DNA from 4 places in the Streptomyces sp. NPDC059696 genome. Region 3 is predicted to be linked to each of the others. Evidence: riboswitches for the same ligand, from Rfam matches in the RefSeq annotation. Region 3 holds a riboswitch; each other region holds the start of a gene.
What was found. A riboswitch is a leader RNA that binds a small molecule or an ion and turns the genes downstream of it on or off. The one in region 3 is predicted to bind cobalamin.
Positions count from the first base shown of each region.

Region 1: linked by a shared signal. The riboswitch ahead of ACFV20_RS25975 (ribonucleoside-diphosphate reductase subunit alpha) and the one ahead of ACFV20_RS22405 (prenyltransferase/squalene oxidase repeat-containing protein) in region 3 are both predicted to bind cobalamin.
Region 2: linked by a shared signal. The riboswitch ahead of ACFV20_RS10970 (energy-coupling factor ABC transporter permease) and the one ahead of ACFV20_RS22405 (prenyltransferase/squalene oxidase repeat-containing protein) in region 3 are both predicted to bind cobalamin.
Region 4: linked by a shared signal. The riboswitch ahead of ACFV20_RS27810 (cobalamin biosynthesis protein) and the one ahead of ACFV20_RS22405 (prenyltransferase/squalene oxidase repeat-containing protein) in region 3 are both predicted to bind cobalamin.

Region 1 covers NZ_JBHWFG010000026.1:35,824-43,433, reverse strand. The annotation lists gene ACFV20_RS25995 (cytochrome P450) at 1-638, shown strand, start outside; gene ACFV20_RS25990 (GlxA family transcriptional regulator) at 651-1,613, opposite strand; gene ACFV20_RS25985 (hypothetical protein) at 1,707-1,949, shown strand; gene ACFV20_RS25980 (ribonucleotide-diphosphate reductase subunit beta) at 1,862-2,869, opposite strand; gene ACFV20_RS25975 (ribonucleoside-diphosphate reductase subunit alpha) at 2,869-5,217, opposite strand; cobalamin riboswitch at 5,342-5,515, opposite strand; gene ACFV20_RS25970 (GNAT family N-acetyltransferase) at 5,551-6,057, opposite strand; gene mctP (monocarboxylate uptake permease MctP) at 6,178-7,610, opposite strand, start outside.
Region 2 covers NZ_JBHWFG010000008.1:59,730-67,339, reverse strand. The annotation lists gene ACFV20_RS10985 (ABC transporter permease subunit) at 1-789, shown strand, start outside; gene ACFV20_RS10980 (MDR family MFS transporter) at 786-2,078, shown strand; gene ACFV20_RS10975 (protein kinase) at 2,298-3,749, shown strand; cobalamin riboswitch at 3,878-4,063, shown strand; gene ACFV20_RS10970 (energy-coupling factor ABC transporter permease) at 4,093-4,800, shown strand; gene ACFV20_RS10965 (energy-coupling factor ABC transporter substrate-binding protein) at 4,797-5,165, shown strand; gene cbiQ (cobalt ECF transporter T component CbiQ) at 5,172-5,921, shown strand; gene ACFV20_RS10955 (energy-coupling factor ABC transporter ATP-binding protein) at 5,918-6,772, shown strand; gene ACFV20_RS10950 (maleylpyruvate isomerase N-terminal domain-containing protein) at 6,932-7,588, shown strand.
Region 3 covers NZ_JBHWFG010000020.1:93,995-101,604, reverse strand. The annotation lists gene ACFV20_RS22420 (ABC transporter ATP-binding protein) at 1-1,036, opposite strand, end outside; gene ACFV20_RS22415 (energy-coupling factor transporter transmembrane component T) at 1,033-2,088, opposite strand; gene ACFV20_RS22410 (SCO2322 family protein) at 2,408-3,055, opposite strand; gene ACFV20_RS22405 (prenyltransferase/squalene oxidase repeat-containing protein) at 3,052-4,260, opposite strand; cobalamin riboswitch at 4,371-4,507, opposite strand; gene ACFV20_RS22400 (hypothetical protein) at 4,600-4,971, shown strand; gene ACFV20_RS22395 (SAM-dependent methyltransferase) at 5,098-5,913, shown strand; gene ACFV20_RS22390 (helix-turn-helix domain-containing protein) at 5,917-6,822, opposite strand; gene ACFV20_RS22385 (hypothetical protein) at 6,992-7,610, opposite strand, start outside.
Region 4 covers NZ_JBHWFG010000029.1:93,598-101,207, reverse strand. The annotation lists gene ACFV20_RS27830 (alpha/beta hydrolase family protein) at 1-1,013, opposite strand, end outside; gene ACFV20_RS27825 (class II aldolase/adducin family protein) at 1,301-2,113, opposite strand; gene ACFV20_RS27820 (anion permease) at 2,435-3,688, shown strand; gene ACFV20_RS27815 (hypothetical protein) at 3,720-3,941, shown strand; cobalamin riboswitch at 4,083-4,216, shown strand; gene ACFV20_RS27810 (cobalamin biosynthesis protein) at 4,317-5,396, shown strand; gene ACFV20_RS27805 (cobyric acid synthase) at 5,398-6,906, shown strand; gene cobN (cobaltochelatase subunit CobN) at 6,903-7,610, shown strand, end outside.

The sequences.
Region 1 (7,610 bases), on a different contig from region 3:
AGGCGAAGGACGACAATGGCGAACCGATCGGGGAACAGGAGATCCACGATCAGGTCGTCGCGATCCTCACCCCCGGCAGCGAAACCATCGCCTCCACGATCATGTGGCTGCTGCATATGCTCGCGGAGCACCCCGAACACGCCGACCGGGTGCGCGACGAAGTGCAGGCGGTCACCGGTGGGAAGCCGGTGGCATTCGCAGACGTCCGAGGACTCAGGCACACCAACAATGTCGTCGTCGAGTCCATGCGTTTGAGCCCAGCCGTCTGGATTCTGACGCGCCGGGCGGTACGGGACACGGAACTCGGTGGATACCGCATTCCGTCCGGGGCGGACATCATCTACAGCCCTTACGCGATCCAGCGCGACCCGAGGTCGTACGAGCGGAACCTGGAGTTCGACCCGGACCGCTGGCTTCCGGAGCGGGTCAAGAACGTCCCGAAGCACGCCATGAGCCCCTTCAGCGTGGGCAACCGCAAGTGTCCCAGCGACCACTTCTCGATGGCCATGCTGACGCTGATCACGGCGGCCCTGGCCACCGCGTACCGCTTCGAGCAGGTCGCGGGGTCGAAGGACGCCACGCGGGTGGGGATCACGCTCCGGCCGCACGACCTGCGGGTGCGGCCGGTGGCGCGGTGACCGGCATGCCCCTCAGGCCGCTTCCGGGCCCCTGAACGTCCGCCGGTAGGCGTTCGGGGTGGTCCCGATCGCCCGGACGAAGTGGTGGCGCAGCGTGGCCGCGTTGCCGAACCCCGTCCGGCCGGCGATCGCGTCCATGGTCTCGTCCGTCGCCTCCAGCAGCCGCTGGGCCAGCAGCACGCGCTGGCGCAGCACCCAGCGGTAGGGAGTCGTACCCGTCTCCTGCTGGAAGCGGCGGGCGAAGGTCCGCGGGGACATGAGGGCGCGGGCGGCCAGCTGCTCGACCGTGACCTCCTCGTCCAGGTGCCGTTCCATCCACGCCAGCACCTCACCGATCGTGTCGGCCTCCGGGAGCGGCAGCGGGCGCTCGATGTACTGGGCCTGGCCGCCGTCCCGGTGCGGGGGCACCACCATCCGCCGGGCGATCTTGTTGGCGACCTCGGTGCCCTGCTCCTTGCGCACCAGGTGCAGGCAGGCGTCGATGCCGGCGGCCGTGCCGGCGGAGGTGATCACGGGGTCCTCGTCGACGTAGAGCACGTCCGGCTCGACGACCACGCGCGGGTACAGACGGGCGAGGTCCGCGGCGTGCTTCCAGTGCGTGGCACAGCGGCGGCCGTCCAGCAGCCCGGCCGCGGCCAGCACGAAGACGCCGGAGCAGACGCTGAGCACCCGGGCGCCACGGTCGACCGCGCGCCGCAGGGCGTCCAGCAGCTCCGGCGGGAAGTCCCGGGAGGCGTAGCTGTGCCCGGCCGGCACGGCGATCAGATCGGCCGACTCCAGCCGCTCCAGGCCGTGCTCGGCGTGGAGCGAGAAACCCGAGTTCATCCGCAGCACCGGGCCCTCGGCCGAGGCGACGGCGAAGTCGTACACCGGCAGGCCCTCGTCGCTGCGGTCGGTGCCGAAAACCTCGCACACCACACCCAGTTCGAAGGGATTCACGCCGTCGAGCAGGGCGACGGCCACGTTCTGCAGCATGCGTCCAGTGTGCCTCGCCGTTGGCAGTAATTCGAGGGTCTACGGCAGTCCTGCCACTGACGGTAAGGAGTCATCAGCGCGACAGTGGTGTCCATGAACAGCAACCAGGTAGAAGCACTGATCGGACTGACCGCCACCTTCGGGATCCTGGTCCTCCTGATCCTCCCGTCCGTGATCGGCCTGGTGCGCGAGAGGCGCATCGACCGTCAGATCCGGGAGGCTCAGGAGGCCCGCGAGGAGGTGCCGGCTCAGAAGTCCTCGTCCAGGTCGACGGTGCCCTCCACCGCCACCTGGTACGCCGAGGGACGCCGCTCGAAGAAGTTGGTCAGCTCCTGAACCCCCTGGAGCTCCATGAAGGAGAAGGGGTTCTCGGAGCCGTACACCGGAGCGAAGCCGAGGCGGGTCAGCCGCTGATCCGCCACGCACTCCAGGTACTGCCGCATCGACTCGGTGTTCATACCCGGCAGGCCGTCACCGCACAGGTCGCGCGCGAACTGCAGCTCGGCCTCGACGGCCTCCCGGAGCATGTCCGTCACCTCCTGCTGGAGCCGGTCGTCGAAGAGCTCCGGCTCCTCCTTGCGGACGGTGTCGACCACGTCGAAGGCGAAGGACATGTGCATCGTCTCGTCGCGGAACACCCAGTTGGTGCCGGTGGCCAGGCCGTGCAGCAGGCCCCGGCTGCGGAACCAGTAGACGTACGCGAAGGCCCCGTAGAAGAACAGGCCCTCGATGCACGCGGCGAAGCAGATCAGGTTGAGCAGGAAGCGGCGGCGGTCCGCCTGGGACTCCAGGCGCTCCAGCTTCTCGACCTCGTTGATCCACTTGAAGCAGAACCCGGCCTTCTCGCGGATGGACGGGATGTTCTCCACGGCCGCGAAGGCCGCCGCCCGGTCCTCCGGGTCGGGGAGATAGGTGTCGAGCAGCGTCAGATAGAACTGCACGTGCACCGCCTCCTCGAAGAGCTGACGGCTCAGGTACAGCCGCGCCTCGGGGGAGTTGATGTGCTTGTACAGCGTCAGCACCAGGTTGTTCGCGACGATCGAGTCGCCCGTCGCGAAGAAGGCGACCAGCCGGCCGATGAGGTGCTGCTCCGCGGGGGAGAGCTTGGCGAGGTCGGCGACGTCCGAGTGGAGGTCGACCTCCTCCACGGTCCAGGTGTTCTTGATGGCGTCCCGGTAGCGCTCGTAGAAGTCGGGGTAGCGCATGGGGCGCAGGGTGAGTTCGAAGCCGGGGTCGAGAAGGTTCTGGGTGGTCATTACTGGCAGGCCTCGCAGGACTCGGGGTTTTCCAGGGAGCAGGCGACCGCTTCCGGGTCGGGGGTGGCCTGCACGGGCACGGTGGCCCGGGCGGCTCGGGCGATGCGGGTCGCCGGGCGCGAGCGCAGGTAGTACGTCGTCTTCAGCCCGGACTTCCAGGCGTAGGCGTACATCGAGGAGAGCTTGCCGATGGTCGGTGTCTCCAGGAACAGGTTCAGGGACTGGGACTGGTCCAGGAACGGCGTCCTGGCCGCCGCCATGTCGATCAGGCCGCGCTGCGGGATCTCCCACGCCGTGCGGTAGAGGGCGCGCACGTCCTCGGGGATCCAGGCGAAGCCCTGCACCGAGCCGCTGGCCTCGCGCAGGGCCTCCCGGGTGCGGGCGTCCCACACGCCGAGCCGCTTCAGCTCGTCCACCAGGTAGGAGTTGACCTGGAGGAACTCGCCCGACAGCGTCTCGCGCTTGAACAGGTTGGACACCTGCGGCTCGATGCACTCGTACACGCCCGCGATGGAGGCGATGGTGGCCGTGGGCGCGATGGCCAGCAGCAGCGAGTTGCGCATGCCGGTCGTGGCGACGCGCTCGCGCAGCGCCGCCCAGCGCTCCGGCCAGGTCAGCTCCGCGTCGTAGTGGTCCGGGTGCAGCACGCCCCGGGCCGTGCGGGTCTTCTCCCAGGCCGGCAGCGGGCCGTTGCGCTCGGCGAGGTCGGCGGAGGCCTCGTACGCGGCGAGCATGATCCGCTCGGCGATACGGGTGGACAGGGCCTTGGCCTCGGGCGAGTCGAAGGGCAGGCGCAGCTTGAAGAAGACGTCCTGGAGGCCCATCGCGCCGAGGCCGACCGGACGCCAGCGGGCGTTGGAGCGGCCCGCCTGCTCGGTCGGGTAGAAGTTGATGTCCACGACCCGGTCGAGGAACGTCACGGCCGTGCGGACGGTCTCGTCCAGGCGCTCCCAGTCGATGTCCCCGCCGGTCACGAACGCGCCGAGGTTCACCGAGCCCAGGTTGCAGACCGCCGTCTCGCCGTCGTCGGTGACCTCCAGGATCTCCGTGCAGAGGTTGGAGGAGTGCACGACGTGTCCGGGCTCGGCCGTCTGGTTGGCGGTGCGGTTGGCGGCGTCCTTGAAGGTCATCCAGCCGTTGCCGGTCTGCGCGAGGGTGCGCATCATGCGGCCGTACAGCTCACGCGCGGGCAGGGTCTTCTTCGCGAGGCCCTTCGCCTCGGCCGCCCGGTACGCGGCGTCGAACTCCTCGCCCCACAGGTCGACCAGCTCCGGCACGTCGGAGGGGGAGAACAACGACCACGGCGCGTCCGCGTTCACGCGCCGCATGAACTCGTCCGGCACCCAGTGCGCGAGGTTCAGGTTGTGCGTACGGCGGGCGTCCTCGCCGGTGTTGTCGCGCAGCTCCAGGAACTCCTCGATGTCGGCGTGCCAGGTCTCCAGGTAGACCGCGGCGGCACCCTTGCGCCGGCCGCCCTGGTTCACGGCGGCGACCGAGGCGTCCAGGGTCTTGAGGAACGGGACGATGCCGTTGGAGTGCCCGTTGGTGCCGCGGATCAGTGAACCGCGGGCGCGGATCCGGGAGTAGGCGATGCCGATGCCGCCGGCGTGCTTCGACAGCCGCGCCACCTGGTGATACCGGTCGTAGATGGAGTCCAGCTCGTCCTGCGGGGAGTCCAGGAGGTAGCAGGACGACATCTGGGGGTGCCGGGTGCCGGAGTTGAAGAGCGTGGGGGAGGAGGGGAGGTAGTCGAGGCGGCTCATGAGCCCGTAGAGAGCCGCGACCTCGTCCACCGCGCGTACGGTGTCGTCCTCGGCGAGACCGCACGCCACCCGCAGCATGAAGTGCTGGGGCGTCTCGACGACCTTGCGGGTGTGCGGGTGGCGCAGCAGATAGCGGCTGTGCAGGGTGCGCAGGCCGAAGTAGCCGAAGCGGTCGTCGGCCGCACGGTCGATCAGCGCGTCGAGGCGGGCGGCGTGGACGCGCACGAACTCGGCGGTGCGGTCGGCGATGAGCCCCTCGCGGTGGCCGACCGCGACGGACTCGGTGAAGGACGTGACGCCCTGCGAGGCGGCCTCCTCGCGGATGCCGATGGTCAGCAGCCGGGCGGCCAGCCGGGAGTAGGCGGGGTCCTCGGAGATCAGACCGGCCGCTGCCTCCGTCGCCAGTTCCCGCAACTCCGCCTCGTCCGCGGCGGCGGACCGGCCGCGCAGCGCGGCGGCGGCGACCCGGCCGGGGTCGGCGTCGGGGAGGTCGGCGGTCAGCTCGCTCAGGGTCCGCAGCAGCGCGGCACCGGGAGCGTCGTGCTCCTCTTCGGCTGAGACCGGTTCGGCTGGCGCGATGGTCACGTGGGGCTCTCCCTCGCTCGGCACGGGGGCCTCGTCGAGGGCAGGGGGCAGCACGCGAGCGCACTGCGGCGTCGCGTCCACCGGCCCACTCCACGAGGCCCGGACGTCAGGGCACACCGGCCGGGTGGCCGGGTGCGCTGTCGGCAGGTCCTCGGACTGACCCCTGTGCACGACGGCCCCAGGAACGGGCGGTTCCGGGAACAGACATGCACAAGTACACCGTTGCGGGACAGTTCCGGATTCGCACCGGATTCCCCTGCGGCGACAGCGAGCACGAGCATACATCTTGTGCCGGGTTCGAACGGCACCCCCAGATGTTGTGTCGTGCTGGTTTCAGAGCGTCAACTCATAGGTGAGAAGAGTGATGTCCGTCAGCTCCGGGAGGGGGTTCCAGTCACGATCGGGGGTACGCGTGAAGCCCAGCCGTCCGTAGATGCGGTGGGCCGCGTGCATGGTGGGCTGGGTCGACAGCACGACGCTCCGGCAGCCCGGGGTGGCCCGTGCCCGCTCGACGCAGGAGCGCACGAGGGCCTCGCCGACTCCCTGTCCGCGGGCCGCGTGCGCGACGGCGAGCATGCGGATCTCGGCCTCTCCGGGGCCGGCTATGTCGGCCATGGGCCCGCCGGACGGCACGAAGGTGACGCCGCCGAGCACGCGGCCGTCCTTCAGAGCCGCCAGGACGTCCGCGGCGCCGGCTCGTCCGGCGACGTCCCTCAGTACGCCCAGGTACGCGTCGCCCTCGCCGAAGTCGAGGAGGCCGTCCTGAAGGTAGGCCTGGGCGGTGATGGTGCCGAGTTCGTCGTATTCGGTGGGATGCGCACGGCGGATCAGGAGGTCCATGGCGCGAGTGTGCACGACAGCGGGCCGCCGATGTGTGTCAGGTCGGCGGCCCGCTGCGGGTGTGGTGTGGTTGTTCGCGCAGTTCCCCGCGCCCCTGAGCGCGGCCCGCTCAGGCCGCGCTCAATGGCTCGTCCCCGCCGTCGCAGGCGGGAGTTCCACCTGGACCCCCGGGTCGCCCGCGTCCGCCGTGTAGTCCTCCGGCTTGGTCTCGTCGATGCCGTCGGGAGCCTTCAGGGCCTTCAGGACGAAGGTCAGGACCACCGTCACCACCACGTTCAGGACGAACGCCGTGAGGCCGATGTAACCGATCTCCCCGATGCCCGGGATCTCCTTCGCGGAGCCGCCGAAGTGCTTCTGCGTCGGGGAGGCCACGCCGTACGCCGCGACCGTGCCGTAGACCATGCCGACCGCCCAGCCCGCGAGCAGGGCCCAGCGGTGGAACCAGCGGGTGAACAGGCCGCCGACCAGCGCCGGGAAGGTCTGCAGGATCCAGATGCCGCCCAGCAGCTGGAAGTTGATGGCGACCGTCTTGTCCATGGTGAGGACGAACGCCAGGGCGCCGACCTTCACCAGCAGGGAGACCAGCTTGGAGACCTTGGTCTCCTGCGCCGGGGTGGCGTCCGGCTTGATGAAGTCCTTGTAGATGTTGCGGGTGAAGAGGTTCGCGGCCGCGATGGACATGATGGCCGCCGGCACCAGCGCGCCGATGCCGATCGCCGCGAACGCCACGCCCGCGAACCAGTCCGGGAACATCGTCTCGAACAGCTGCGGGATCGCCAGCTGACCGTTCTGCACCTTGATGCCGGCCGCGATCGCCATGAAGCCGAGCAGCGCCAGCAGACCCAGCATCAGCGAGTACAGCGGCAGGATCGTGGTGTTGCGGCGGATCACCTCACGGCTCTTCGAGGACAACGTCGCCGTGATCGAGTGCGGGTACATGAACAGGGCGAGGGCGGAGCCCAACGCCAGCGTGGCGTACGTCCACTGGCCCGGCTCGGCCGGTGCCAGGGCCCCGCGTGGCGCGCCGGTCGCCGGATTGGTCTGGCTGAACGCGTCGCCGGCCTTGGCGAAGATGTCGTCGAAGCCGCCCAGTTTGATCGGGATGTAGATGATCGCCACCGCGATGACGATGTAGATCAGCGTGTCCTTCACGAACGCGATGAGCGCGGGGGCCCGCAGACCCGACGAGTACGTGTACGCCGCGAGCACGCCGAACGCGATCAGCAGCGGCAGGTCCTTGACGAACCAGTTGGTGTTCTCGCCGCCGCCGACACCCATCACGTCCAGCACGGCCTGGATGCCGACCAGTTGGAGCGCGATGTACGGCATCGTCGCCAGGATGCCCGTCACGGCCACCGCCAGCGACAGGCCCTTCGAGCCGAAGCGGCCGCGCACGAAGTCGGACGTCGTGACGTACCCGTGCTTGTGGGACACCGACCACAGGCGCGGCAGGAAGGTGAAGATCAGCGGGTACACCAGGATCGTGTACGGCACGGCGAAGAAGCCGGCCGCGCCCGCCGCGTAGATCGCCGCCGGCACGGCGACGAAGGTGT
Region 2 (7,610 bases), on a different contig from region 3:
CACCCCTTCGGCACGGACGCGCTCGGCCGGGACGTGCTCGCCCGCATCTCCCACGGCGCGCTGACCACCCTCGGCACCGCGCTCGCGGTGAGTGCCGCCGCCCTCGTCGCCGGGCTGCTGCTGGGGCTGCTGCCGAGGCTGTCCGGGCCGCTGACCGACACCCTCAGTGCCGTACCGCCCGTCCTGGCCGGACTCCTCGTCACCGGCGCCATGGGCAGCGGGCCCTGGACGCCCGCGTGCGCCGTGGCCGTCGTGGCCTGGTGCCCGCTGGCCGCACACACCTCCTCCCTGCTGCGGCAGGAGCGCGCGACCACGCACCTGACGGCCACCCGCGCGCTGGGGGCCGGCCGCTGGTACCTGCTCCGCCACGAACTGCTGCCCGCCGTCGCGCCCCCGGTCGCCCGGCACGCCGTGCTCCGGCTGCCGGGCATCGCGCTGAGCCTCGCGGCGCTCGGCTTCCTCGGGCTGGGCGCCCAGCCGCCGTCCCCCGACTGGGGCCTGCTGCTCGCCGAGAACCAGCCGTACGCCGAGCGCGCCCCGTGGGCCGTCCTCTTCCCCGCCGCGATCCTCGCCCTGCTCGGGGCGCTCGCGGTGACGGCCGCGGGCGGCGTACGACTCCCCCGGCGGCGCACCCGGACCGCCGGCCCGGCCGCGCCGCCCGCGAACCGGGTCGTGCCGGCCCCACGCGGGCGACCGGACCGCCCCGACGCCCTCCTGACACCCCTGTCCGCCTCACAGACAGCCTCACAGACAGCCTCACGGACAGCCTCACAGACAGAAGACCGATGACCGACCCCGCCCCTCTCGCGCAGGCCCACGACGCCGCCCGCACATCCGGCGCCGGGGCCCACGACAGCACCTGGCGCCTGTGTGCGGAACTGTCGCCACTGCTGCGGCTGCTGATCCTCACTCAGCTCGCCTTCAACATCGGCTTCTACGCCGTCCTGCCGTTCCTCGCCGAGCACCTCGGCAGCGCGATCGGCATGGCGGGCTGGCTGGTCGGCTTCGTGCTCGGGCTGCGCACCTTCAGCCAGCAGGGGCTGTTCGTGGTCGGCGGGGGGCTCGTCGACCGGTTCGGGGTGCGGCCGGTCGTGCTGGCGGGGTGTGTGCTCAGGATCGCCGGGTTCGTGTGGCTCGGGTACGCGCGGGCCCCGGGGGCCGTGATCGGGGCGGTGCTGGTGATCGGGTTCGCCGCCGCGCTGTTCTCCCCGGCCGTGGAGTCCGAGGTGGCCCGCCAGGCGGTGGTCTGGGAGGAGGACGGCCACGGACCACGCACCCGGGTCCTCGCCCTGTTCAGCGTGGCGGGCCAGGTCGGGGCGTTCGCCGGGCCGTTGCTCGGCGCGCTGCTGCTCGCCGTGGACTTCCGCACCGCGTGCCTCGCGGGTGCCGCGGTCTTCGTCCTCGTCCTCGCCGGCCACCTGTGGCTGATGCCGCAGCACATCCCCGGCCGGGTCCGCGTCCGCGAGCGGGGCGGGGTCCGGGCCCTGCTGCACAACCGGAGCTTCCTCGCCCTGTGCTGTGCCTACGGCTCCTATCTGCTCGCCTACAACCAGCTGTATCTGGCCCTGCCGGACGAGGTGCAGCGCGCGACGGGCTCGCAGGCGCCGTTGTCCTGGCTCTTCGCGCTGTCGTCGGTGCTGGTGGTGTTCACCCAGCTGCGGGTGACCCGCTGGGCGGGCGACCGGCTCGATCTGCGCCGCTCGATGACCGCGGGACTGCTGCTGATCGCGACCGGTTTCGCGGTGGTGGCCGCGGCCCGCCCGGCAGGCTGGACCGGCACCGCCGGGCTGCTGCCGGCCGCGGGCTTCGTGATCTTTCTCACCGTGGGGCAGATGCTGGTGGTGCCCGCCGCCCGCGCCTGGGTCCCCGACCTCGCCGACGAGGGCCGGCTCGGGCTCTACACGGGCGCGCTGTCGTCCGTCTCCGGCCTGATCGTCCTGGCCGGCAGCGCGGCCACCGGCTCGCTGCTCGACCTGGGGCTGCCGGCCGCCGTGCCGTGGCTGGTCCTCGCGGCCGTACCGGCCCTGGCGGTGGCCCTGCTGCCGCGCCGTGCGAAGGAGGCGGGCGCGGCGGCCTGAGACGGCACCGGCGCTCCCGGTGACGCCGCGGCGTCACCCCGGCGGGTGACCTCTTCGCGCGGGATGTGCGAGACGACGCCCGAGGAGGACACTGCTGCGGCGATCAGCGGTGACGCCGCGCCAGTATCCTGGGTCGGCTGCGGCACCCCCACCAACCCCCGTGCGGACGCGGGGAGTTCGGCCTGCGGCGCGACCTTCCCACGCATGAGACGAGGACGAGTGCTGCTAGCGGGCCGCTACCGGCTGGATGTTGAGATCGGGCGCGGTGGAATGGGAGAGGTCTGGCGTGCCTACGACACCATGCTCGCCAGAGCGGTGGCCCTCAAGCTGCTGCTGCCCCAGGACACCGACCCCACGGCGGCCTCCCGGTTCCGTCTGGAGGCGCAGACCGCCGGGCGTCTCAACCACCCCAACGTCGTGGGGGTCCTGGACTTCGGGGAGTACGACAACCGGCTGTACCTGGTCATGGAGCTCGTCGAGGGCGACAGCCTCGCCGGGGTGCTGGCCGGCTCCGGCGCGCTGCCCGCCGAGCGGGTGGCCCGGCTCGCCGCACAGGCGTCCGCGGGGCTCGCCGCCGCGCACGCCCAGGGCATCGTGCACCGGGACGTCAAACCGGCCAACCTGCTGCTGGACACGGCCGGCACGCTGAAGATCGGCGACTTCGGCATCGCGCGGTTCCTCGACGACCCCGGCGCCGCGCTCACCGCCACCGGGCAGATCATCGGCACCGGCCTCTACCTCGCGCCCGAGCGGGCCCTGGGCAAGCCCGCCGGGCCGGCCTCGGACATGTACTCCCTGGGCTGTGTGCTCTACCAGCTCCTCAGCGGACGACCGCCGTTCGAGGCCGACACCGCCGTCGCCCTGCTCCACCAGCATCTCGACTCCGCTCCCGTGCCGCCCCGCGAGCTCGGGGTCGCCGGGCTTCCGCCCGCGTTCGAGAACTACCTCCTCGGTCTGCTCGCCAAGCAGCCCGAGGACCGGCCCACCGCCCAGCAGGCCGCCGAGTGGTTCGCCGGGGGCGCCTGGCAGGGCCTGCCCGAGCCACTGCCCGAGGTCTCCCCGCCGCTGCGGCCCGCCACCACGTCCAGGGCGAAGCCCGCCGGTCCGGGCTCGTACGGCGGCGCCGACACCGGCGCTCCGACCACGTACGCGCTGCCGGCGACCACGGGACACCGCACCGCGGCCCGGGCCGCCCAGGCGGGGCGTTCGGGCCGCACCCGCGGGCGCGGCGGTGCCGGCAACCGGTCGAGGGTGGCCGCGACGGCCGCCGCCGCGGGCCTCTTCCTCGCGGCGATGCTCCTCGGCATGCGCTGGTTCTCGCCCGACACGACCGCGGAGGGCACGGAACCCGACGCGTCCCCGACGGCGAGCAGTCCAGCCGCCGAGGCGTCCGAGGACTCCGCGCCCGGCTCCTCCGAGCAGCAGACCGACCAGCGGGCCGACCCGGCCGTCGGCCCGGGTACGGCCGACACGCCGGACACCGGCACCGTGGCCGATGTCACTCCCTCCGCCTCGCCGTCCTCGTCGGCTCCTGCCGCGCCCGCGCCGAGTGCGGCGGCTCCGACACAGGGGGCAGGCGGCGGGCCGGCGCAGCCGAAGCCGCAGGAGCCGCTCCAGGGCGGGGAAGAGGACGGGAGCGACGACGGCGGGGACGACGGGACCGACGACTGACGCGGCCCGGGCGGCGTGTGACGGGCCGCTGTCGAGCGCGCGTGGATCGGCCGCGGGATGCGCCGGTGTGCGAACGGGCGCCCCCTCACGCGCCCCTTGGGTGGCTTGTCATCGCCCTTACCCCGGCCTTATTGTCACCAGGCCTTGGTGAACGGGAAATCCGGTGTGATGCCGGTGCGGCCCTCGCCACTGTGAATCGGGAAGTCCGGCTCCAGCCCTCAGGGGCAGCCACTGGGTCCTCGTGACCCGGGAAGGCGGAGTCCGGGCGGTGGTACCCGTCAGCCAGGAGACCGGCCAAGGCGCGTCAACCATCCACGAGGTGCTGGAGAGGGTCTGCTGAGCCATGCACATAGCCGAGGGTTTCCTTCCTCCGGCGCACGCGGTCGCCTGGGGCGTCGCGTCGGCGCCGTTCGTCGTCCACGGGGTCCGGTCGCTCACCCGTGAAGTGCGCGAGCATCCCGAGAGCACGCTGCTCCTCGGTGCGTCCGGTGCCTTCACCTTCGTCCTGTCCGCCCTGAAACTGCCGTCCGTCACGGGCAGTTGCTCGCACCCCACCGGCACGGGCCTGGGCGCCATCCTGTTCCGGCCGCCCATCATGGCGGTGCTGGGCACCATCACCCTGCTCTTCCAGGCACTGCTGCTCGCGCACGGCGGCCTCACCACGCTCGGCGCCAACGTCTTCTCCATGGCGATCGTCGGGCCCTGGGCCGGATACGCCGTCTACCGGCTGCTGCGGCGCTCCAACGCACCGCTGATGGTGGCGGTGTTCTTCGCCGCGTTCCTCGCCGACCTGTCCACCTACTGCGTCACCAGCGTGCAGCTGGCGCTCGCGTTCCCCGACCCGGGCAGCGGGTTCCTGGGCGCGCTCGGCAAATTCGGTTCCATCTTCGCCGTCACCCAGATCCCGCTCGCGGTGAGCGAGGGCCTGCTGACCGTGCTCGTGATGCGGCTGCTGGTGCAGTCCAGCAAGGGCGAACTGACCCGGCTGGGCGTGCTCGTCGCCACCCGGCGGGCCCGGACGGAGACCGAGACCGAGGCAGTGGCCCGATGAAGCGGAACACGAAGATCAACCTGCTCCTGCTGCTCGCCGTGGCCGCGCTGGCGGTGCTGCCCCTGGCGCTCGGGCTCGGCGACCACAAGAAGGAGCCGTTCACGGGCGCCGACGCCGAGGCGGAGACGGCGATCACCGAGCTGAAGCCGGACTACGAGCCGTGGTTCTCGCCCTTGTACGAACCGCCCTCCGGCGAGATCGAGTCGGCGCTGTTCGCCCTCCAGGCGGCTCTCGGCGCCGGTGTACTCGCCTACTACTTCGGTCTGCGCCGGGGCCGCAGGCAGGGCGAGCAGCGGGCGCTGGAGCGGGAGTCCGACGACACGCTCGCCGGCACCGCCGGGAAGTCCGCCGCGGAACGGGACTGAGCCCGGGTGCTGCCGATCGACGCGGCGGCGCACGGCAGTCGCTGGCGCCGCCGCCATCCCGTGGACAAGGCCGTGCTCGGACTCGGTCTCACCCTGCTCGCGATCTCGCTGCCGCCCTGGCCGGGCGCGGCCCTGGTGCTCCTGACGGCCCTGGTCGTGCTCCTGGGTCCGGCCGGTGTGCCCGGGCGGCGGCTGTGGCGGGCCTACCGGGTGCCGCTGGGCTTCTGCGTGACGGGCGCCCTCACGCTGCTCGTCCAGGTGGGCGGGCCGGGTGGTTTCGTCGCCTTCGCCGCCGACGGGCCGATCCGGGCCGGGGAGTTGCTGCTGCGCACCTCGGCGGCCTCCCTGGGCGTGCTGCTGTTCGCCTTCACCACGCCCATGTCCGACCTGCTGCCCCGGCTGGTCCGGGCCGGGGTGCCCGCTCCGGTCGTCGACGTCGCGCTCGTGACGTACCGGATGAGCTTCCTGCTGCTGGACTCCGTGCGCCGCATCCGGGAGGCCCAGGCGGCCCGGCTCGGGCACACCGGCCGGGCCGCGGAGTGGCGGTCCCTGGCCGGGCTCGGCGCCACCGCCTTCGTCCGGGCCTTCGACCGGGCCACCCGTCTCCAGGCCGGGCTCGCCGGGCGCGGCTACGACGGCACCCTGCGGGTCCTGGTGCCCGAGGCCCGGGTCTCCGTCCGTTTCACCGCGGCCAGTTGCGCGCTGCTCGCGGCGGTGGCCGTCCTCACCCTCGTACTGGAAAGGCCGCTGACATGAGCGAGCCCGCCCTCGTCGCCCTGCGGGGCGCGTCCTTCGCCTACGAGGACGGCCCGGCCGTGCTCAGCGGCCTCGACTTCGACATCCGCGAGGGCCGCGCGCTCGCGCTGCTCGGCCGCAACGGCAGCGGCAAGACCACGCTGATGCGGCTGCTCTCCGGCGGTCTGAAACCGCACCAGGGGCGGCTGACGGTCGAGGGACGGCCGGTGGCGTACGACCGCAAGGGGCTGACCGGGCTGCGGACGACCGTGCAGCTGGTGGTGCAGGACCCGGACGACCAGTTGTTCGCGGCCTCCGTCGAGCAGGACGTGTCGTTCGGGCCGTTGAACCTCGGCCTGGACGACACGCAGGTCCGGGCGCGCGTGGCGGAGGCGCTGGCCGCCCTGGACATCACGGCCCTGGCCGACCGGCCGACCCATCTGCTCTCCTACGGGCAGCGCAAACGGACCGCCATCGCGGGAGCGGTCGCCATGCGGCCCCGGGTCCTCATCCTCGACGAGCCGACCGCCGGACTCGACCCGGACGGCCAGGAGCGTCTCCTGACCACCCTCGACGGGCTCCGGGCCGCCGGCACCACGGTGGTGATGGCCACCCACGACGTCGACCTCGCCCTGCGCTGGGCCGACGACGCGGCGCTGCTCACCCCGTCCGGTGTCCGCACCGGACCCGCGGCCACGGCCCTGGCCCGGCCGGATCTCCTCCGCGAGGCCGGGCTGCGTCTGCCGTGGGGCGCGGCGGCGGCGCAGCTGCTGCGCTCCCAGGGTCTGCTGCCCGAGACGCACCCGGGCCCGCGGACACCGGAGGAACTCGCCGCCCTCGTGGGAGGGCGGCTGGGGGCGTCCGGGGCGTAGGAGCCGTGCGGGGGCCGGACGGCTGAAGGCTCCCGCCCCCCCGAAAGCCATGCGGCGGCGAGGGGGCTGCGGGTGTCCGGAAGGCAGGAGCACGCGGTGGTGGGCGCGGTCGGCCGAAACGCGCTTGTGCCCCCTCGCGCGGGGTTCTACGTTGCCGGGGTGGATCTCTTCTCCCGTACCTGGACGGCGTTGCGCGCGGCGGTGGCCGGACTGTCCGACGAGGACTTCGGGCGGCCCAGCGGCTGTACGGGATGGCTGGTGCGTGACCTGGTGTGCCACCTGGTCGTCGACGCCCAGGACGTCCTGATCACCCTGGCCACCCCCACGGACCGGGAACCCACCCGTGACGCGCTGACGTACTGGGACGTCTCGGACACCCCGCCGACCGGTGACGACCCGCTCGACGCGCTGACCGTCCGGCTCGCCGCCGCGTACGAGGACCCGGGCCTGCTGAAGTTCCATCTGGACGACGTCGGCTCCGCCGCCGGGCGCGCGGCCCTGCTCGCCGATCCGGCAGGCCGGGTCGGCACCCGCGACGAGGTCCTCACCGTGGGCGAGTACCTCTCCGCGTACGTCATGGAGTGGACGCTGCACCACCTCGACCTGATCGCCCACGTCCCGGGCGCGCGGCAGCCGCCCGCGGAAGGGCTCTCCCGGTCCCGGGCGATGCTGGAGCGGCTCGCGGGCGGCCCGTTCCCCTCCTCCTTCTCCGACACGGACGCACTGCTGATCGGCACCGGCAGGCGTGTGCCGACCGGGGCTGAGCAGACCGAGCTCGGTGACCTGGCCTCCGGGGTGCCGCTGTACCTGGGCTGACTTCGCGGTCGCGAAGCCGTGG
Region 3 (7,610 bases):
GGGCGTTGAGGAGGGTGGACTTTCCGGCGCCGTTGCGGCCCATGAGGGCGATGGTCTCGCCGGGGGTGATCGTGAGGTCGATGTGGTTGAGGGCTTGTACGCGGGCGCGGGTGACCGAGAGGGCTCGGACGTCGCCTATGGGAGTGGGCGGTGACTCGTGCCGGCGGGTGCGGGGTGGTCGCGGTTGATCGCGCGGTTCCCCGCGCCCCTCCGGGGCGGCGTTCTCCAGCCGTCGCTTCAGGTGTTCTGCCGTGCGGCGGGCGTCCCGGACCGTCAGGGGCAACGGGGCCCAGCCCGCCAGGCGCCCCAGGGCCACCACCGGCGGGTACACCGGCGACACGGCCATCACCTCGGCCGGGGTGCCCACGACCGGGGCGGCGCCCGGGGTGGGCAGGAGGACGACCTGGTCGGCGTACTGGATGACGCGTTCCAGGCGGTGTTCGGCCATGAGGACCGTCGTGCCCAGGTCGTGGACGAGCCGCTGGAGGACGGCCAGGACCTCCTCCGCCGCTGCCGGGTCGAGCGCGGAGGTCGGCTCGTCCAGGACGAGGACGCTCGGGTGCGGGGTGAGGACCGAGCCGATGGCGACGCGCTGCTGCTGGCCGCCGGAGAGCGTGGCGATCGGGCGGTCCCGCAGCCCGGCGAGCCCGAGCAGGTCGAGCGTCTCCTCGACCCGGCGGCGCATCACGTCCGGGGCGAGGCCCAGCGACTCCATGCCGTAGGCGAGTTCGTCCTCGACGGTGTCGGTGACGAAATGGGAGAGCGGATCCTGCCCGACCGTGCCCACCACGTCGGCCAGTTCACGCGGCTTGTGGGTGCGGGTGTCGCGGCCGGCGACCGTGACCCGGCCGCGCAGGGTGCCGCCGGTGAAGTGCGGGACCAGTCCGCCGACCGCGCCCAGGACCGTGGACTTGCCCACGCCGGACGGGCCCGCCAGCAGGACGAGTTCGCCTTCCGGCACCTCGAAGTCGATGCCCTGGACGGTGGGTTCGCCGCACCCGTCGTAGGTCACGGAGACATCCTCGAAGCGGATCACGACGGCTCCTGGGGGTCGGGGGCGACGAACGCGGGCAGCAGGCCGAGGAGTACGGCCGCGGCCGGCCAGAGGGGGAGGGCGGGGGCGACCAGGGGGACCACGCCCGGGTGCAGGGCGGCGGGGTCGCGGGCCCCGGCGAGGGCCAGCAGGGCCGCGACCGCGACGCCGGAGGCGGTGACCAGCCAGGCGCGCACGTCCCAGCGGTCCGGGCGGTAACGGGTGCGCAGGGACCTGCGGCCACCGAGCTTGAGGCCCGCGAGGGCGGCGGTGAGACCCGCGAGGAGCACGGGCAGGCCGTACGCGGCGCCCTCGGCCGTGAGCAGGCCGTACGTTCCCGCGCAGACGCCCAGCAGGCCGCCGAGGGTGAGGGCGGAGGTGGTACGGCGTACGGCGGGCGGGACCTGGGCGGTACGGCCGTAGCCGCGGGCGTCCATCGCGGCGGCCAGGGAGACGGAGCGCTCCAGCGCGCCCTCCAGGACCGGAAGCCCCACCTGCAGCAGGCCCCTGACTCCCCGGTCCGGACGGCCGCGCAGGCGGCGGGCGGCGCGCAGCCGCCGGACGTCGGCGATGAGGTTCGGGGCGAAGGTGAGGGCGACGACGACCGCGACGCCCAGCTCGTACAGGGCGCCCGGCAGGGACTTCAGGAGGCGCGAGGGGTTGGCGAGGGCGTTCGCGGCGCCGACGCAGATGAGCAGGGCGGCCAGTCTCAGACCGTCGTACAGGGCGAAGGTGAGGGCCTCCGCGGTCACCTCGCCGCCGAGGCGGATGCCCTGGGCCCAGGCGGGGAGGGGGAGCTCGGGGAGGGTGAGGACGGTGTGCGTGCCGGGGATGGGGGAGCCGAGGACGGTCGCGAAGAGGAGGCGGACGACGATCACGGCGAGGGCGAGTTTGACGAAGGCGCCGTAGGAACGGGACCAGGGGGTGTCGGGGCGGCGGGTCGCCACGACGTACGCGGAGACCGCGATGAGGAGAGCGAGGAGGAGGGGGTTGGTGGTGCGGGTGGCCGCGGTCCCGAGCCCCAGCGCCCACAGCCACCAGGCCCCTGGGTGCAGCTGGGCCCGACGCCGACGCCCGGGCGGGGTCGGACCGGGGCGGCCCCTCCCCGCCTCGACGGCCGGGCTGTCCGCAGGCCGGGAGGGACGGGTGCGCGCGCCGTCGTACTCGTCGGCGGCCCGGCTGTCCGCAGTCCGGGAGGGACGGCTGTCCGGGCTGTCGTGCTGCTCGGCGGCCCGGCTGTCCGCAGGGCGGGAGGGACGGCTGTCCGGGCTGTCGTGCTGCTCGGCGGCCCGGCTGTCCGCAGGGCGGGAGGGACGGCTGTCCGGGCCGTCGTCCTGCTCGGCGGCGGGATTGTCCGCAGGGCGGGCCGGGTGGTCACCCACGTCGGCGTACCTGCCAGATGGCCGCGCCGCCCAGGACCGCCACCACGGCGATGCCCGCGATCAGGCCCAGGGAGGGGCCGTCGTCCGACGAGGTCTTCTTCTGCTTCTGCGCGGTCGGCTTCCCCTGCCCCGGGGTCCGCTGCTGCGAGACCTGCTCGCCGCAGCCCTGCTCCGGATAGCCGGAGATCGCGCACAACAGGGCGTTCGTGTCGTAGCGCAGAGGCCCCGCCACCGCCGCCAGGGCATCAGCGGTCGTGGCGTCGGGGGAGACCCGGGCGCAGACCGTGCGGGCGGCGGGCGGGGTCTCCCCTTCCGGCGCGTCGGAGCGTGTGCCGAAGTCGAGGACCAGGGCGACCCGCTTGCTGCCGTCCCGCGCGGGCGTCTTCGCACAGATCGTCGCGAAGTCGGCCCTGCCGCGCGGCTGTGACGCGTCCGCGGAGTCCTCGCTCACGGCGAAGCGGAACCCCTGGACGTCGCCGTCCGAGGGGCGGGCCAGGGACGGGCCCTGGGTGGCGTACACCCACGTCCCGGCGTCACGCTCCCAGAACGACCAGTACCGGTACCCGGCCGCCTGGGCCTGGCCCGCCCCCGCGCACAGCAGGAGCGGGACCAGGAGCAGGAGAAGGGCGCGGCGGATCACAGGTGCTGCTGCTTCTTGCGGCCGGTGAACAGGAAGCCGATGCCGATGCCGGCGACGAGGCAGACACCGACGTACCACCAGACCCCGAAGAAGTCCGAGCCGGAGTCGTCCTTCGCGGCCGAGGCCTCGGTCTTCCCGGTGGCCTGCGGGGCCGGGCCCGTCGCGTTGAGCTGCTTGACGAGGTCCGCGCCGCCGAAGTCACGCGGGTTCCTGCCCGTCGCGTGGGCGGCGAGGATCAGCTGGGCGTAGGCGGCCGGGCCGCTCTGCGCGGCCCAGGCCGCGGAGTTCTTCGCCAGCCACCGCACGGACTTCTCCGCCTGCGCGGTGTCGCCCCGCGCGGCGAGCGCGACGACCGCGTCGGCGGTGTTGCCGTAGTCGGGCTGGGGCTCGGCACCGGCCAGGGCGGACATCAGGTGCCCGTCGTCCTTCGCCAGGGTGGCGGTGAGGTACGCGGCCCCGTTGGCGGCGGCCTGCTCCGGGGTCGCGGCCTTCTCGCAGGTCGCGTCGGACTTCTTGCCGGGCTCGACGACCATGCCCTTGCCCAGCGCGCCGAGCACACCGGCCGCCGTGGCGTCGGCGTTGGCGGCGAGCTTGCCCTTCTTGTCGGGCTGGAACGCGAAGGCGCCGTCCTGGTCCCCGCCGCAGGGCAGGGCGAGCTTCAGCAGGGCGTCGTAGGGGGACTTGCCGTCCTTCACGACCTGGCCCGGCTTCTCGCCCGCGGCGGCGAGCGCGCCGACGACGACCGACGTCGAGTTGGTGTCGCTGGCCCCGCCGGCGGAGTAGCCCCAGCCGCCGTCCTCGTTCTGCACGGACTTCAGCCAGGCGACGGCCTTGCCGGTGGCGCCGTCGTGCCCGCCGAGCGCGGCCAGGGCCTGTACGGCGGCGGAGGTGGCGTTGGTGTCCCTCATGGTCTTGGCGTCGCACGCGGCGGTGGGGTCGGGGCGGTACGAGGCGAAGGAGCCGTCCGCGCACTGCTGGCGCTCCAGCCACCGCACGGCCTTCGCCGCGGGCTTCACACCCACCGTGTCCTGCGCGAGCAGCGCGAGCGACTGCCGCCACACCCCGTCGTACTTCGGGTCGGTCGAGCCGTACAGGGCGGAGGGGAACGCCTGGGACGACGACGGGGACGGGTCTGCGACGGCCGGGGTGGCGGCGCCGATCACGGCGACTGCGGCCAGGACCGCGGCGCTGCGGCGAACGTTCATGATCGGCGGGTGCCTCTCCCTGTGGGGGAGCCGGACAGCACGGGACACCCCGGCGGCTCGGCTCCGTGTACCTCGACGGTGCGGTGCCCGGCACGCTGCCGGGCACGTGAGCCGGTCACGACCCGTACGAGGCGATCCGGCTCACCGCCCGGTGGTGCGGCGGCTCACGGTTGCGGGTCAGCGCCGGAATTGCACCGGCTTCCCCCCGTACGGTGTGATGACGACCCGCTTACTGTACCCGCACGTAGGAATCGGGCCGAGGGGGTCCCGGGCGGAGCGAGACGCCCCGGACCGGACGACCTGTGCAAGGGGGCCGGGGGCCCAGGACGGAGAGACGCCATGCCGCACACGCAGCCCGGGTCCGAGGGAGTGAGTCAGCCCGGCTACCTGACCGACCGGCAGTGGGTCGGTCTCACCCTGGCCATCCTGAGCGGCGCCGTCGAGGGCTGTGAGCGGGCCGGTCTCAGGGGGGACTGGGCGTCCGACCTGGGAATCGCCGCGGTCAGGGGACTGAGGGAACGCCTCGACGTCCTGATGGCGGAGGCGGCCGAGACGGCCGAGGCGGCCGAGACGGCCGAGGCGGCCGGGACGGCCGAGATGGCCGGGACGGCCGAGATGGCCGGGACCGCCGGGACGGCCGAGGGTGCCGGGACGGCCGAGATGGCCGAGGGTGCCGGAACGGCCGAGACGGCCGAGAGTGTCGGCGGATGATCCGGGGCGGCGGGCAGGGCTCTGCTCGCCGCGACCGAACTGCTGCGCACAGCAGCCGAGTTGATCCATTCCTGGGGCCGGAGCGGATAACGTGGGGCTTCCTCGACCACACACGCAGGAGCGTCCATGACCGAGCACGTGGAGAACTCCGAGCAGGAGCCGTTCCCCAAGATCGACACCTCGGTGCCGCACTCGGCCCGGATCTGGAACTACTGGCTGGGCGGCAAGGACAACTACGAAGTCGACCGGGTGGCCGGTGACGCGTTCCGCGAGGTCTTCCCCGGCATCGAGACCGGGGCCCGCGCCGCCCGCTACTTCCTCGCCCGCGCCGTCCGCCACCTGGCCGCCGAAGAGGGCATCCGCCAGTTCCTGGACATCGGCACCGGCCTGCCCAACGTGGACAACACCCACCAGATCGCCCAGCGGGTGGCCCCGGAGAGCCGGATCGTCTACGTCGACAACGACCCCCTGGTGCTGGCCCACGCCCGCGCCCTGCTCACCAGCACGGCGGAGGGCGTCACCAACTACGTGGACGCCGACCTGCGCGCTCCGGACACCATCGTCCGGGAGGCCGGGAAGACACTCGACTTCGACCAGCCCGTCGCCCTCATGCTGATGGGCATCCTGGGCCACATCGAGGACCACGACGAGGCCCGCTCGATCGTGCGCCGGCTGGTGGCCGCCCTGCCGCCGGGCAGCTACCTCGTGCAGTACGACTCCACCGACACCAGCGAGGACTACGTCCGGGCCATCCAGACGTACAACGACGGCGGTTCGATCCCCTACATCCTGCGCAGCCCCGAGCAGATCGCGCGCTACTTCGACGGTCTCGAACTGCTCGAACCGGGCGTGGCGTCCTGCTCGCGCTGGCGCCCCGACGCGGCGGCCCTGGGCCTGCCGGCCGAGGTGCACCAGTACGGCGGCGTCGCCCGCAAGCGCTGACCCTCAGGCCTCCTGAAGGATGCGGTGCAGGATGGTCGGGGTCTCGTCGGGGGACTCGGCTTCGACCACCAGCCGGTTCATGGCGTCCCAGTAGCACTCGATCTCGGCCGGCCGGTCGGGATAGAGGGCACCGGTGAGCTGCTCCAGGTAGACCACGTCCGGCAACTGCCCGCCGGGCAGCCGCAGAATGGTCACCGGACCGCCCTCCCCGGCGTGGGCGCCGGCGGCGAACGGCAGGACCTGCACCGTCACGTGCGGCAGCGCGCAGCACTCGATGAGATGCCTGAGCTGCTCCCGCATCACACGGCTGCCGCCCACCGGCCGCCGCAGCGCCGCCTCGTCGATCACGGCCCACAGCCGGGTCGCCGGCTGCCGGTGCAGGATCCGCCGCCGGGCCATCCGCAGCTCCACCCGGCGGTCGGTCTCCGCCGCCCCGGCGTCCGGGTGCGCGAGCCGGACGGCGGCCCGGGCGTAGTCGGCGGTCTGCAGCAGGCCCGGGACGCGCTGGACCCGGAAGGAGCGGATGAGGCTCGCCGCCTGTTCGGCCCCGAGGTAGGTCTGCATCCACGCGGGCACGACATCGCTGTAGGACCGCCACCAGGCAGGGGTGTTGGCCTGCTCGGCCAGCGCCAGCAGGGTGGCGCGCTCGGCCTTGTCGGTGACGCCGTAGAGCGTCAGCAGATCGGCCACGTCGCGCAGTTTGAAACCGTGGCGGCCCGCCTCCATGCGGCTGATCTTGGAAGGGGAGGCGCGGATGACGTACCCCGCCTCCGCCCGGCCGATACCCCGCCCCTCCCGCAGCCCGCGCAGCCGCGCACCCAGCGCCAGCCGCGGCACCATGGGCCCGGCCGGTCTGTCGTCCAGGACTCCGTCGAAGGGCGAGATACGAGCGGCCTCTTCGGTGCCCATGGGCATGTCTCCTTGCGGTGGAACGCAACTCCGCACCCGCTGACGCGTCACGGCACGACCATCCTAGGGGCCGTGCCCCGACTCCATCCGGACTATGCCGAAGGCGCGTTCACGCCCGGGCGCGCGCGCCGTAGGACGGGTGGAGCGCCGGGGTGAGGGCGGCGGGTTCTCAGCCGCCGGCGGCCAGCTTGTGGCGGTAGTAGCTCTCGGCCGCGTCGGCGAACTTCGAGACGAAGAAGGCGTTGATGCCCGCCCCGGCGAGGGCGCCCAGTACCGGGACGAAGCCCGTCACCGCCTTCGATCCCAGGACCGCGGAGAACTTCACCGCCGCCTTCTGCGCGATCTTGTTGATGAACGGCTTGCTGAGTTTCGCGGCGGCCTTGGCGCCCTTCTTCCCCACGATCTTCCCCCCGACCACGGACACACCGCTGCCCGCGCCCAGGGCGAGCGCCTTGGCCATCACGGCGGTCCCGTACGTCGGATAGGCGACGTTGAACGCGAGGAAGCCCGCCGACGCCGCGGCCCCTGCCGACGTCACGCTCAGGGCGTCCGGCTCCAGGGCGTCGGCCCAGAGGGCGAGGATGACCGCGAGATCGTCCTCGCCGTCCACCGTCGCGCCCATCTTGAAGCCGATGCCCCACGCGCAGACGGACATCTTGTGCAGCAGGAACGCCGCATCGCCGACCATGGCCACGGCGTGCGCCCCCGGCACCGCCATCGCCGCCGCCCCCGCCGCGGCCACCTGCCCGGTCTGCGAATTCCGCCAGCTGCGCACCGACGCGTACCCT
Region 4 (7,610 bases), on a different contig from region 3:
CGGGCGTCGGCGAACCGGCGGGACAGCCCCCAGGGGGCGACGGTGTCGTCCGGGCCGTGGAAGAGCAGGACCGGGACGCGCAGTCCGTGCGAGGGGTCCTTGTCGGCGGCGCGGTCGCCGGTCAGTCCGGTGCGGCCCTGGGCGGCGCGGACCGCGAGGGGCAGCAGCGCGCCGGGGGTGCGGCGGGCCGAGGCGAGGGCACGCAGGGTGGTCTCCCAGCTGAGCACCGGGGAGTCGAGGACCAGCCCGGCGACGCGGTCGCGCAGCCCCGAGTGCGCGGCGGCGCGCAGGGCCATGGTGGCGCCGGTCGACCAGCCGTGCAGGACGACCTGCCGGGCGCCGTAGCGCACGGCGTAGCGGATGGCCGCGTCGAGGTCGCGCCACTCGGTCTCGCCGAGGTGGTTCAGGCCGTCGGGCGGGCGGGGTGCGCCCAGGTCGCCGCGGTAGGCGAGGGCGAGCACCGGGATGTGGCTGCGGTGCAGGAACCCCATGACGTTCATGGCGAGTTCCCGGGTGGTGCCCAGACCGTGCACGGCGATCACCCAGGTGTCCCGCTTGCCCGGTACGAACCACGCGGGCAGAGGGCCGAGTTCGCCGGGGACGTCGATGTCGGCGTGTTCGAGTCCGAGGGCGGTGCCGGGGTTGCCGACGTACACGTTCGGGGTGAGCCAGACCTTGTCACCGGATGTCAGCGTGCCGTGGGTGACGCTCTCCAGGCGGCGCACGACGGTGTCGGCGGGATGCCGGACGCCGGTCAGGACGGGGCCGACGACGGCGTGGGAGCCGTCGCCGGAGAGTCCGTAGCGGCCGGGGCGCAGGGCGGCGAGGTCCCGGGTGAGGCTGATCTGCCCGGCGGCGGTGCCGTGCACGGTGAGCCGCGGTTCGGTCGGCAGGGGCCTGCCGGGGGGTGCCTTGAGCGCGGCGTCGCTGGCGAGCCGGCCGGCGGCCACCGCGGCGGCACCGGCCCCGATCACGGCGGTGACGGCAGCGGCCGTCGCTCTGACAGTGCGCACGCCTCCAAGTGTCCCGGCGGACCGGGCAGCCGACCAGTGGGACGGAGCGGCGGGGTGGTGCGGTGGTGCGGTGGTGCCCGCGGCGAGCGTGCGGGGGGCGCGGTGGTGACGGTGGCGGGCTGGCGGCGGGGTGTGCGGTGGTGACGGGGGGCGGCGGGCGTGCGGTGGTGACGGTGACGGGCTGGCGGCGGGGTGTCCGGTGGTCTCGGTGACGGGCTGGCAGCGGGGTGTGCGGTGGTGCTGGCGGTGGGGTGTTCGGTGGTCTCGGTGGCGGGCTGGCGGGTGGCTCAGTCGCGCTGGCCGTAGCCGCGCAGGCGCTCCGCGACCTCCGTCAGCTGCTCGCGGGACAGCAGGCTCGGGGCCAGGCCGGGCACCGAGGAGGCGGTGAGCCACAGGCGGCACATCCACTCCAGCTGGGCGGTGCGGTCGTAGGCCTGGGCGAGGGTGGTGCCGTGGGTGAGGGTGCCGTGGTTCTGGAGCAGGCAGCCGGAGCGGCCGGTGAGGGCGTGGAGCATGTTCTCGGCCAACTCGTCGCTGCCGTAGGTGGCGTAGGGGGCGACGCGGACGGGGCCGCCGAGCGCGGCGGCCATGTAGTGGATCAGCGGCAGCTCGGTCACGAGCGTCGAGACGGCCGTGGCGTGCACGGCGTGGGTGTGGACGACGGCCCGGGCGCCGGTCGTGCGGTAGACGGCGAGATGCATGGGCAGCTCGCTGGTCGGGACGAGGGTACCGAGGACCTGCCGGCCGTCCAGGTCGACGCCCGTCACGTCGTCGGGCGTCAGCCGGTCGTAGGGAACGCCCGACGGGGTGACCAGGACGGTGTCCCCGACGCGCACCGAGACGTTGCCGGACGTGCCGACGACGAGGCCCTCCGCCACCGTCCGGCGGGCCGTCGCGACGAGGTCGCCCCAGGCGCGTGCCTCCTCGGGGCGCACGGACCCGCGGCGCGGCTCCCCCGCATCCGCCCCGCCCCCCGGTACGTCCGTCACGTCCGTCACGTCCGTCGGGTCCGTCACGTCCGTCGGGTCCGTCACGGCCGTCGCGTCCGGTGCGTCCGGTACGTCCGCTGTGCCCCGCCCGTCGCCTCGCCGCTCAGCCATGCCGCGATCCTGCCAGGCGGGCGCTCGCAGCGCTGCGGTGCGGGGGACTTCGGGGCGCGCTTCAGGGCATGCGTCGTACACGACCGCGGTGACACCGTGGCGTGTGACCGTGGCGTGTGATCGGGATCCGTTCGACGGGTCACTCATCCGGGTGAAATGGAACACTCCCGGCGGTCGGCCGCCGGGGCGCCGGGCGGCCGTGCCGGGCGGAACCCCGAACCCCCTCTTGCGGTCACCCCTGCGCCCCTCTCAGTTCATCTTCCGTTCACTCAGGTTGCCTACGTTCGTCGCGCCAATGACCTCGAACGATTGCCTGGGTAAATGGAAAGCTTCTCGCTGATCCTCGCGATTGTGGTGGTAACCGCACTCGCGTTCGATTTCACGAACGGTTTCCACGACACCGCGAACGCGATGGCCACGACCATTTCCACGGGCGCCATGAAGCCCAAGGTCGCTGTGGCCATGTCCGCGGTCCTCAACCTGGTCGGCGCCTTCCTGTCCGTCGAAGTCGCCAACACGATCTCCAAGGGCCTCGTCGACGAGGCCGGCATCCGGCCCGAGGTCATCTTCGCCGCACTGGTCGGCGCGATCCTCTGGAACCTGCTGACCTGGCTCGTCGGTCTGCCCTCCAGCTCCTCCCACGCCCTCATGGGCGGTCTGATCGGTGCCACGATCGCCTCGGCGGGCATCGGCGCGGTGCACGGAGACGTGCTGGTCACCAAGGTGCTGATTCCGGCGATCGCCGCCCCGCTGGTCGCGGGCATCGCGGCGATGCTCGCCACGCGGCTGACGTACTCCCTCGGCAGCAAGGCCGAGAGCCAGGCGTCCAAGAAGGGCTACCGGACCGGTCAGATCGCCTCCGCCGGCCTGGTCTCCCTGGCCCACGGCACCAACGACGCCCAGAAGACGATGGGCATCATCACCCTCGCGCTGGTCGCCGGCGGCGCCGTGGCGCCCGACTCGGACCCGCCCATGTGGGTCATCCTCTCGGCGGGTCTCGCCATCGCGCTCGGCACCTACCTGGGCGGCTGGCGCATCATCCGCACCATGGGCAAGGGACTGACCGACCTCCAGCCGCAGCAGGGCTTCGCCGCCCAGACCTCCGCGGCCACGGTCATCCTGGCCTCCTCGCACCTCGGTTTCTCCCTCTCCACGACGCACTCCGTGTCCGGTTCGGTGATGGGTGCCGGGCTCGGCCGCAAGGGCGGCGTGGTCCGCTGGTCCACCGCGACGCGGATGTTCGTCGCGTGGGGTCTGACCCTGCCGGCCGCGGCCCTGGTGGGCGCGCTCGCCGAGTACGTCACCGGCTTCGGCAGCTGGGGCACCGCGGTGGTGGCCGTCTTCCTCATCGCCTCCAGCGCGGCGATCTGGAAGCTGTCGCGGCGTGAGGTGGTCGACCACACCAACGTCAACGACACCGCTGACGCCGAGCCTGCCGGTGTGGTGACCACCGCGATCGCCGCGGTGACGCCGCCGCCGGTGGGCGGCACGGCCCCGGCGTCGGAGGACCCGGTCCCCTCGTTCCCGGCGCAGGCCACCGCCGAGCGCACGCCGACCACGACCACCACGGTCTGACCGCCACCGGTTACAAGGAAGAGTCTCGGATATGAAGATCGACTGGGCGGCCCTCGGCTCCGTCTTCGGCGTCAGCCTCGTGGTCACCGTGGCCCTCGTCGGCCTGTTCACCCTCGGCATCACCGGTCTCTCGCGCCGCGAGCGGGCGGTCGCCGAGGGCGGGTCCGCGAGTCTCGCGGTCACCGGCGCGTACGCGTGCTTCGCGGCGTGTGCGGTGGCCGTGGGGTACGGGATCTACCTGATCGTGGCCTGAGCGCCGCACCGCACATCGTGTCCGCCGGGCGGCACGGGACTTGAGGTCCTGTGCCGCCCGGTCGTCGTGTGGGGGCAGGGGGCGATGTGGGGTTCTCCACACTCTCCCCTCGCAGGTCAACGGCAAGTTGACGGCCGTTCCCGGCCGTGGTGGACTGCCGGGGCCAGTACGGCGGCAGGAGAGGAAGCCGGTGAAAGTCCGGCGCGGTCCCGCCACTGTCACCGGGGTAGCAATCCCCGGGAGCCAGGAACTCTCACCGCCGATCTCGTCGAACCAGGGCGTGGACACCCTGAGTGAGGACACATATCGCCATGCGCGGCTGCCGATCGAGGTTCACCACCCCACCCCTGCCCGCCCTCCTGGCCGGCTGAGCCCATGGGTGCCGGTCGCGTCTTCGCGTACGGCGCCGCCGCCGGTCTGATCGGTGACCTGCTGCTCGGTGATCCTCGCCGGGGGCATCCGGTCGCCGCGTTCGGACGGGCCGCGGGTGCCGTGGAACGGGTGTTGTGGCGGGACCACCGCGGGTGGGGCGCGCTGCACACCGCCGTGTGTGCCGGCGGGGCCGTCGCCCTCGGGTCCGTCGCCGCGCGTGCCGTGCGCACCTCCCCCGCCGCCTCCGCGGCGCTGACCGCTGCCGCCACCTGGGCCGTCGTCGGGGGGACTTCACTCGCCCGGGAGGCGCGCACCATCGGGCAGGCGCTGGAGGCCGGGGACGTCGAGGCGGCCCGGGCGCGGCTGCCGCACCTGTGCGGCCGCGATCCGCAGGCCCTCGACGCCGACGGCATGGCCCGGGCCGTGGTCGAGTCCGTCGCCGAGAACACCTCCGACGCGGTGGTGGGGGCGCTGGTGTGGGGGGCCGTCGGCGGGGTGCCGGGGCTGCTGGGGTTCCGGGCCGTCAACACCCTGGACGCCATGGTCGGGCACAAGTCGGCCCGCTACCGCCGCTACGGGTGGGCCTCCGCGCGGCTGGACGACCTCGCGGGGTGGCCGGGAGCGCGGCTGACCGCCGTGCTCGCCGCTCTGGCCGGGCCGGATCCGCGGGGGGCCGTGCGGGCCTGGCGGGCCGACGCGGACAGGCATCCGAGTCCCAACGCGGGGCCCGTGGAGGCCTCGTTCGCCGGGGCGCTCGGGGTGCGGCTCGGCGGGACGCTCTCGTACGGCGGGCGGGTGGAGCACCGTCCCGTGCTGAACACGCGGGGGCGTGCCGTCGGTACGCAGGACGTCGAACGGGCCGTGCGGCTGTCGCAGCGCGTGACATGGCTCGCGCTCGGGGTGTGCGCGGGCGCGCGGTTGCTGATGAGTACGCGGTCGTCCAGTAGTGCGCCGTCGTCCAGGAGCGCGCGGTCGCTCGGGAATGCGCGGTTGCTCGGGAATGCGCGGTTGCTCGGGAGTGCGCGGTTGCTCGGGAGTGCGCCGTCGCTCCGGGGCCCGTGGTCGCTGAAGTGGGGGAAATGACATGAGCGGTGGGCTTCTCGTTGCCGGCACCACCTCCGACGCCGGCAAGAGCGTCGTGACCGCCGGTATCTGCCGGTGGCTGGTGCGCCAAGGCGTCAAGGTCGCGCCCTTCAAGGCACAGAACATGTCCCTGAACTCCTTCGTGACGACGGAGGGGGCCGAGATCGGACGGGCCCAGGCCATGCAGGCGCAGGCCTGCCGCGTCGAGCCGACCGCGCTGATGAACCCGGTGCTGCTCAAGCCCGGCGGCGAGCAGAGCAGTCAGGTCGTGCTGCTGGGCAAGCCGGTCGGGGAGATGAGCGCGCGTGGCTACCACGGCGGACGCCAACAGCGGCTGCTCGGGACGGTGCTGGACTGCCTGGAGCAGTTGCGGGGCACGTATGACGCGGTGATCTGTGAGGGGGCCGGTTCTCCCGCCGAGATCAATCTGCGGCGGACGGACATCGTGAACATGGGGATCGCCCGGAACGCCGGGCTGCCCGTGCTCGTCGTCGGCGACATCGATCGGGGCGGGGTGTTCGCCTCGTTCTTCGGGACGGTGGCGCTGCTGTCGCCCGAGGACCAGGCCTGTGTCGCCGGGTTCCTCGTCAACAAGTTCCGCGGGGACGTCTCCCTGCTGGAGCCGGGTCTGGAGATGCTGCACGGCCTCACGGGGCGCAGGACGTACGGCGTGCTGCCGTTCCGGCACGGGCTCGGGATCGACGAGGAGGACGGCCTCAGGGTCTCCCTGCGGGGGGTGGTGCGGGAGTCCGTCGTCGCCCCGCCGGTCGGCGAGGACGTGCTGCGCGTCGCGGTCTGCGCCGTGCCGCTGATGTCCAACTTCACCGACGTGGACGCCCTGGCCGCCGAACCGGGCGTCGTGGTGCGGTTCGTGGACCGGCCGGAGGAGCTGTCCGACGCCGACCTCGTCATCGTGCCCGGCACCCGCGGGACGGTCCGGGCGCTGGAGTGGCTGCGCGAGCGCGGGCTGGCCGACGCCCTGGTCCGCAGGGCCGCCGAGCAGCGGCCCGTGCTCGGCATCTGCGGCGGCTTCCAGATCCTCGGCGAGCACATCGAGGACGACGTGGAGAGCCGCCGGGGCCACGTCGACGGGCTCGGGATGCTGCCCGTACGGGTGCGGTTCGCCCGCGAGAAGACCCTCACCCGGCCGTCCGGGGAGGCCCTCGGGGAGCACGTCGAGGGTTACGAGATCCACCACGGGGTCGCCGACGTCACCGGCGGAGACCCCTTCCTGGACGGCTGCCGGGTCGGCCAGACCTGGGGCACGCACTGGCACGGCTCACTGGAGTCGGACGGCTTCCGGCGGGCCTTTCTGCGCGAGGTGGCGGCCGCCGCGGGCCGCCGCTTCGTGCCCGCGCCGGACACCTCGTTCGCCGCGCTGCGCGAGGAGCAGCTCGACCGGCTCGGCGACCTGATCGAACAGCACGCGGACACCGACGCGCTGTGGCGGCTCATCGAGTCCGGCGCGCCGCAAGGACTGCCCTTCATTCCACCGGGAGCACCCGCATGAGCACTGTGTTGTTGTTGTCGACCGCCGACACGGACCTGCTGGCGGCCCGGGCCGCCTCAGGTGCCGACTACCGGATCGGCAACCCGACCCGCGTGGACGTCCGGGAGGAGCTTCCGGCCCTGCTGGACGGGGCCGGCATCGCCGTCGTCCGGCTGCTCGGCGGCAAGCGGGCCTGGGAGGACGGGCTCGCCGCGCTGAAGGCGTCCGGCATCCCGACCGTGCTGCTGGGCGGCGAGGCCGTGCCGGACGCGGAGCTGATGGCCGAGTCGTCCGTCCCGGCCGGTGTCGTCGCCGAGGCGCTCAGGTACCTCGTGGAGGGCGGCCCGGACAACCTGACCGAACTCGCCCGGTTCCTCTCGGACACCGTGCTGCTGACGGGCGAGGGCTTCGACGAGCCTCGGAAGATGCCCGAGTACGGCGTCCACGGCGAGCGTGAGCTCGTGCCGGGCCGCCCGACCGTCGGCGTGCTCTTCTACCGGGCCCACGAACTGAGCGGCAACACCGCCTTCGTGGACACCCTGTGCGACGCGATCGAGGCGCGCGGCGCCAACGCGCTGCCCGTGTACTGCGGTTCGCTGCGCGGCGCGGACGCGGGGCTGTACGAGATCCTCAGGCAGGCCGACGCCCTGGTCGCGACCGTCCTCGCCGCGGGCGGCACGCACGCCTCGCAGGCCTCGGCGGGCGGCGACGAGGAGGCCTGGGAC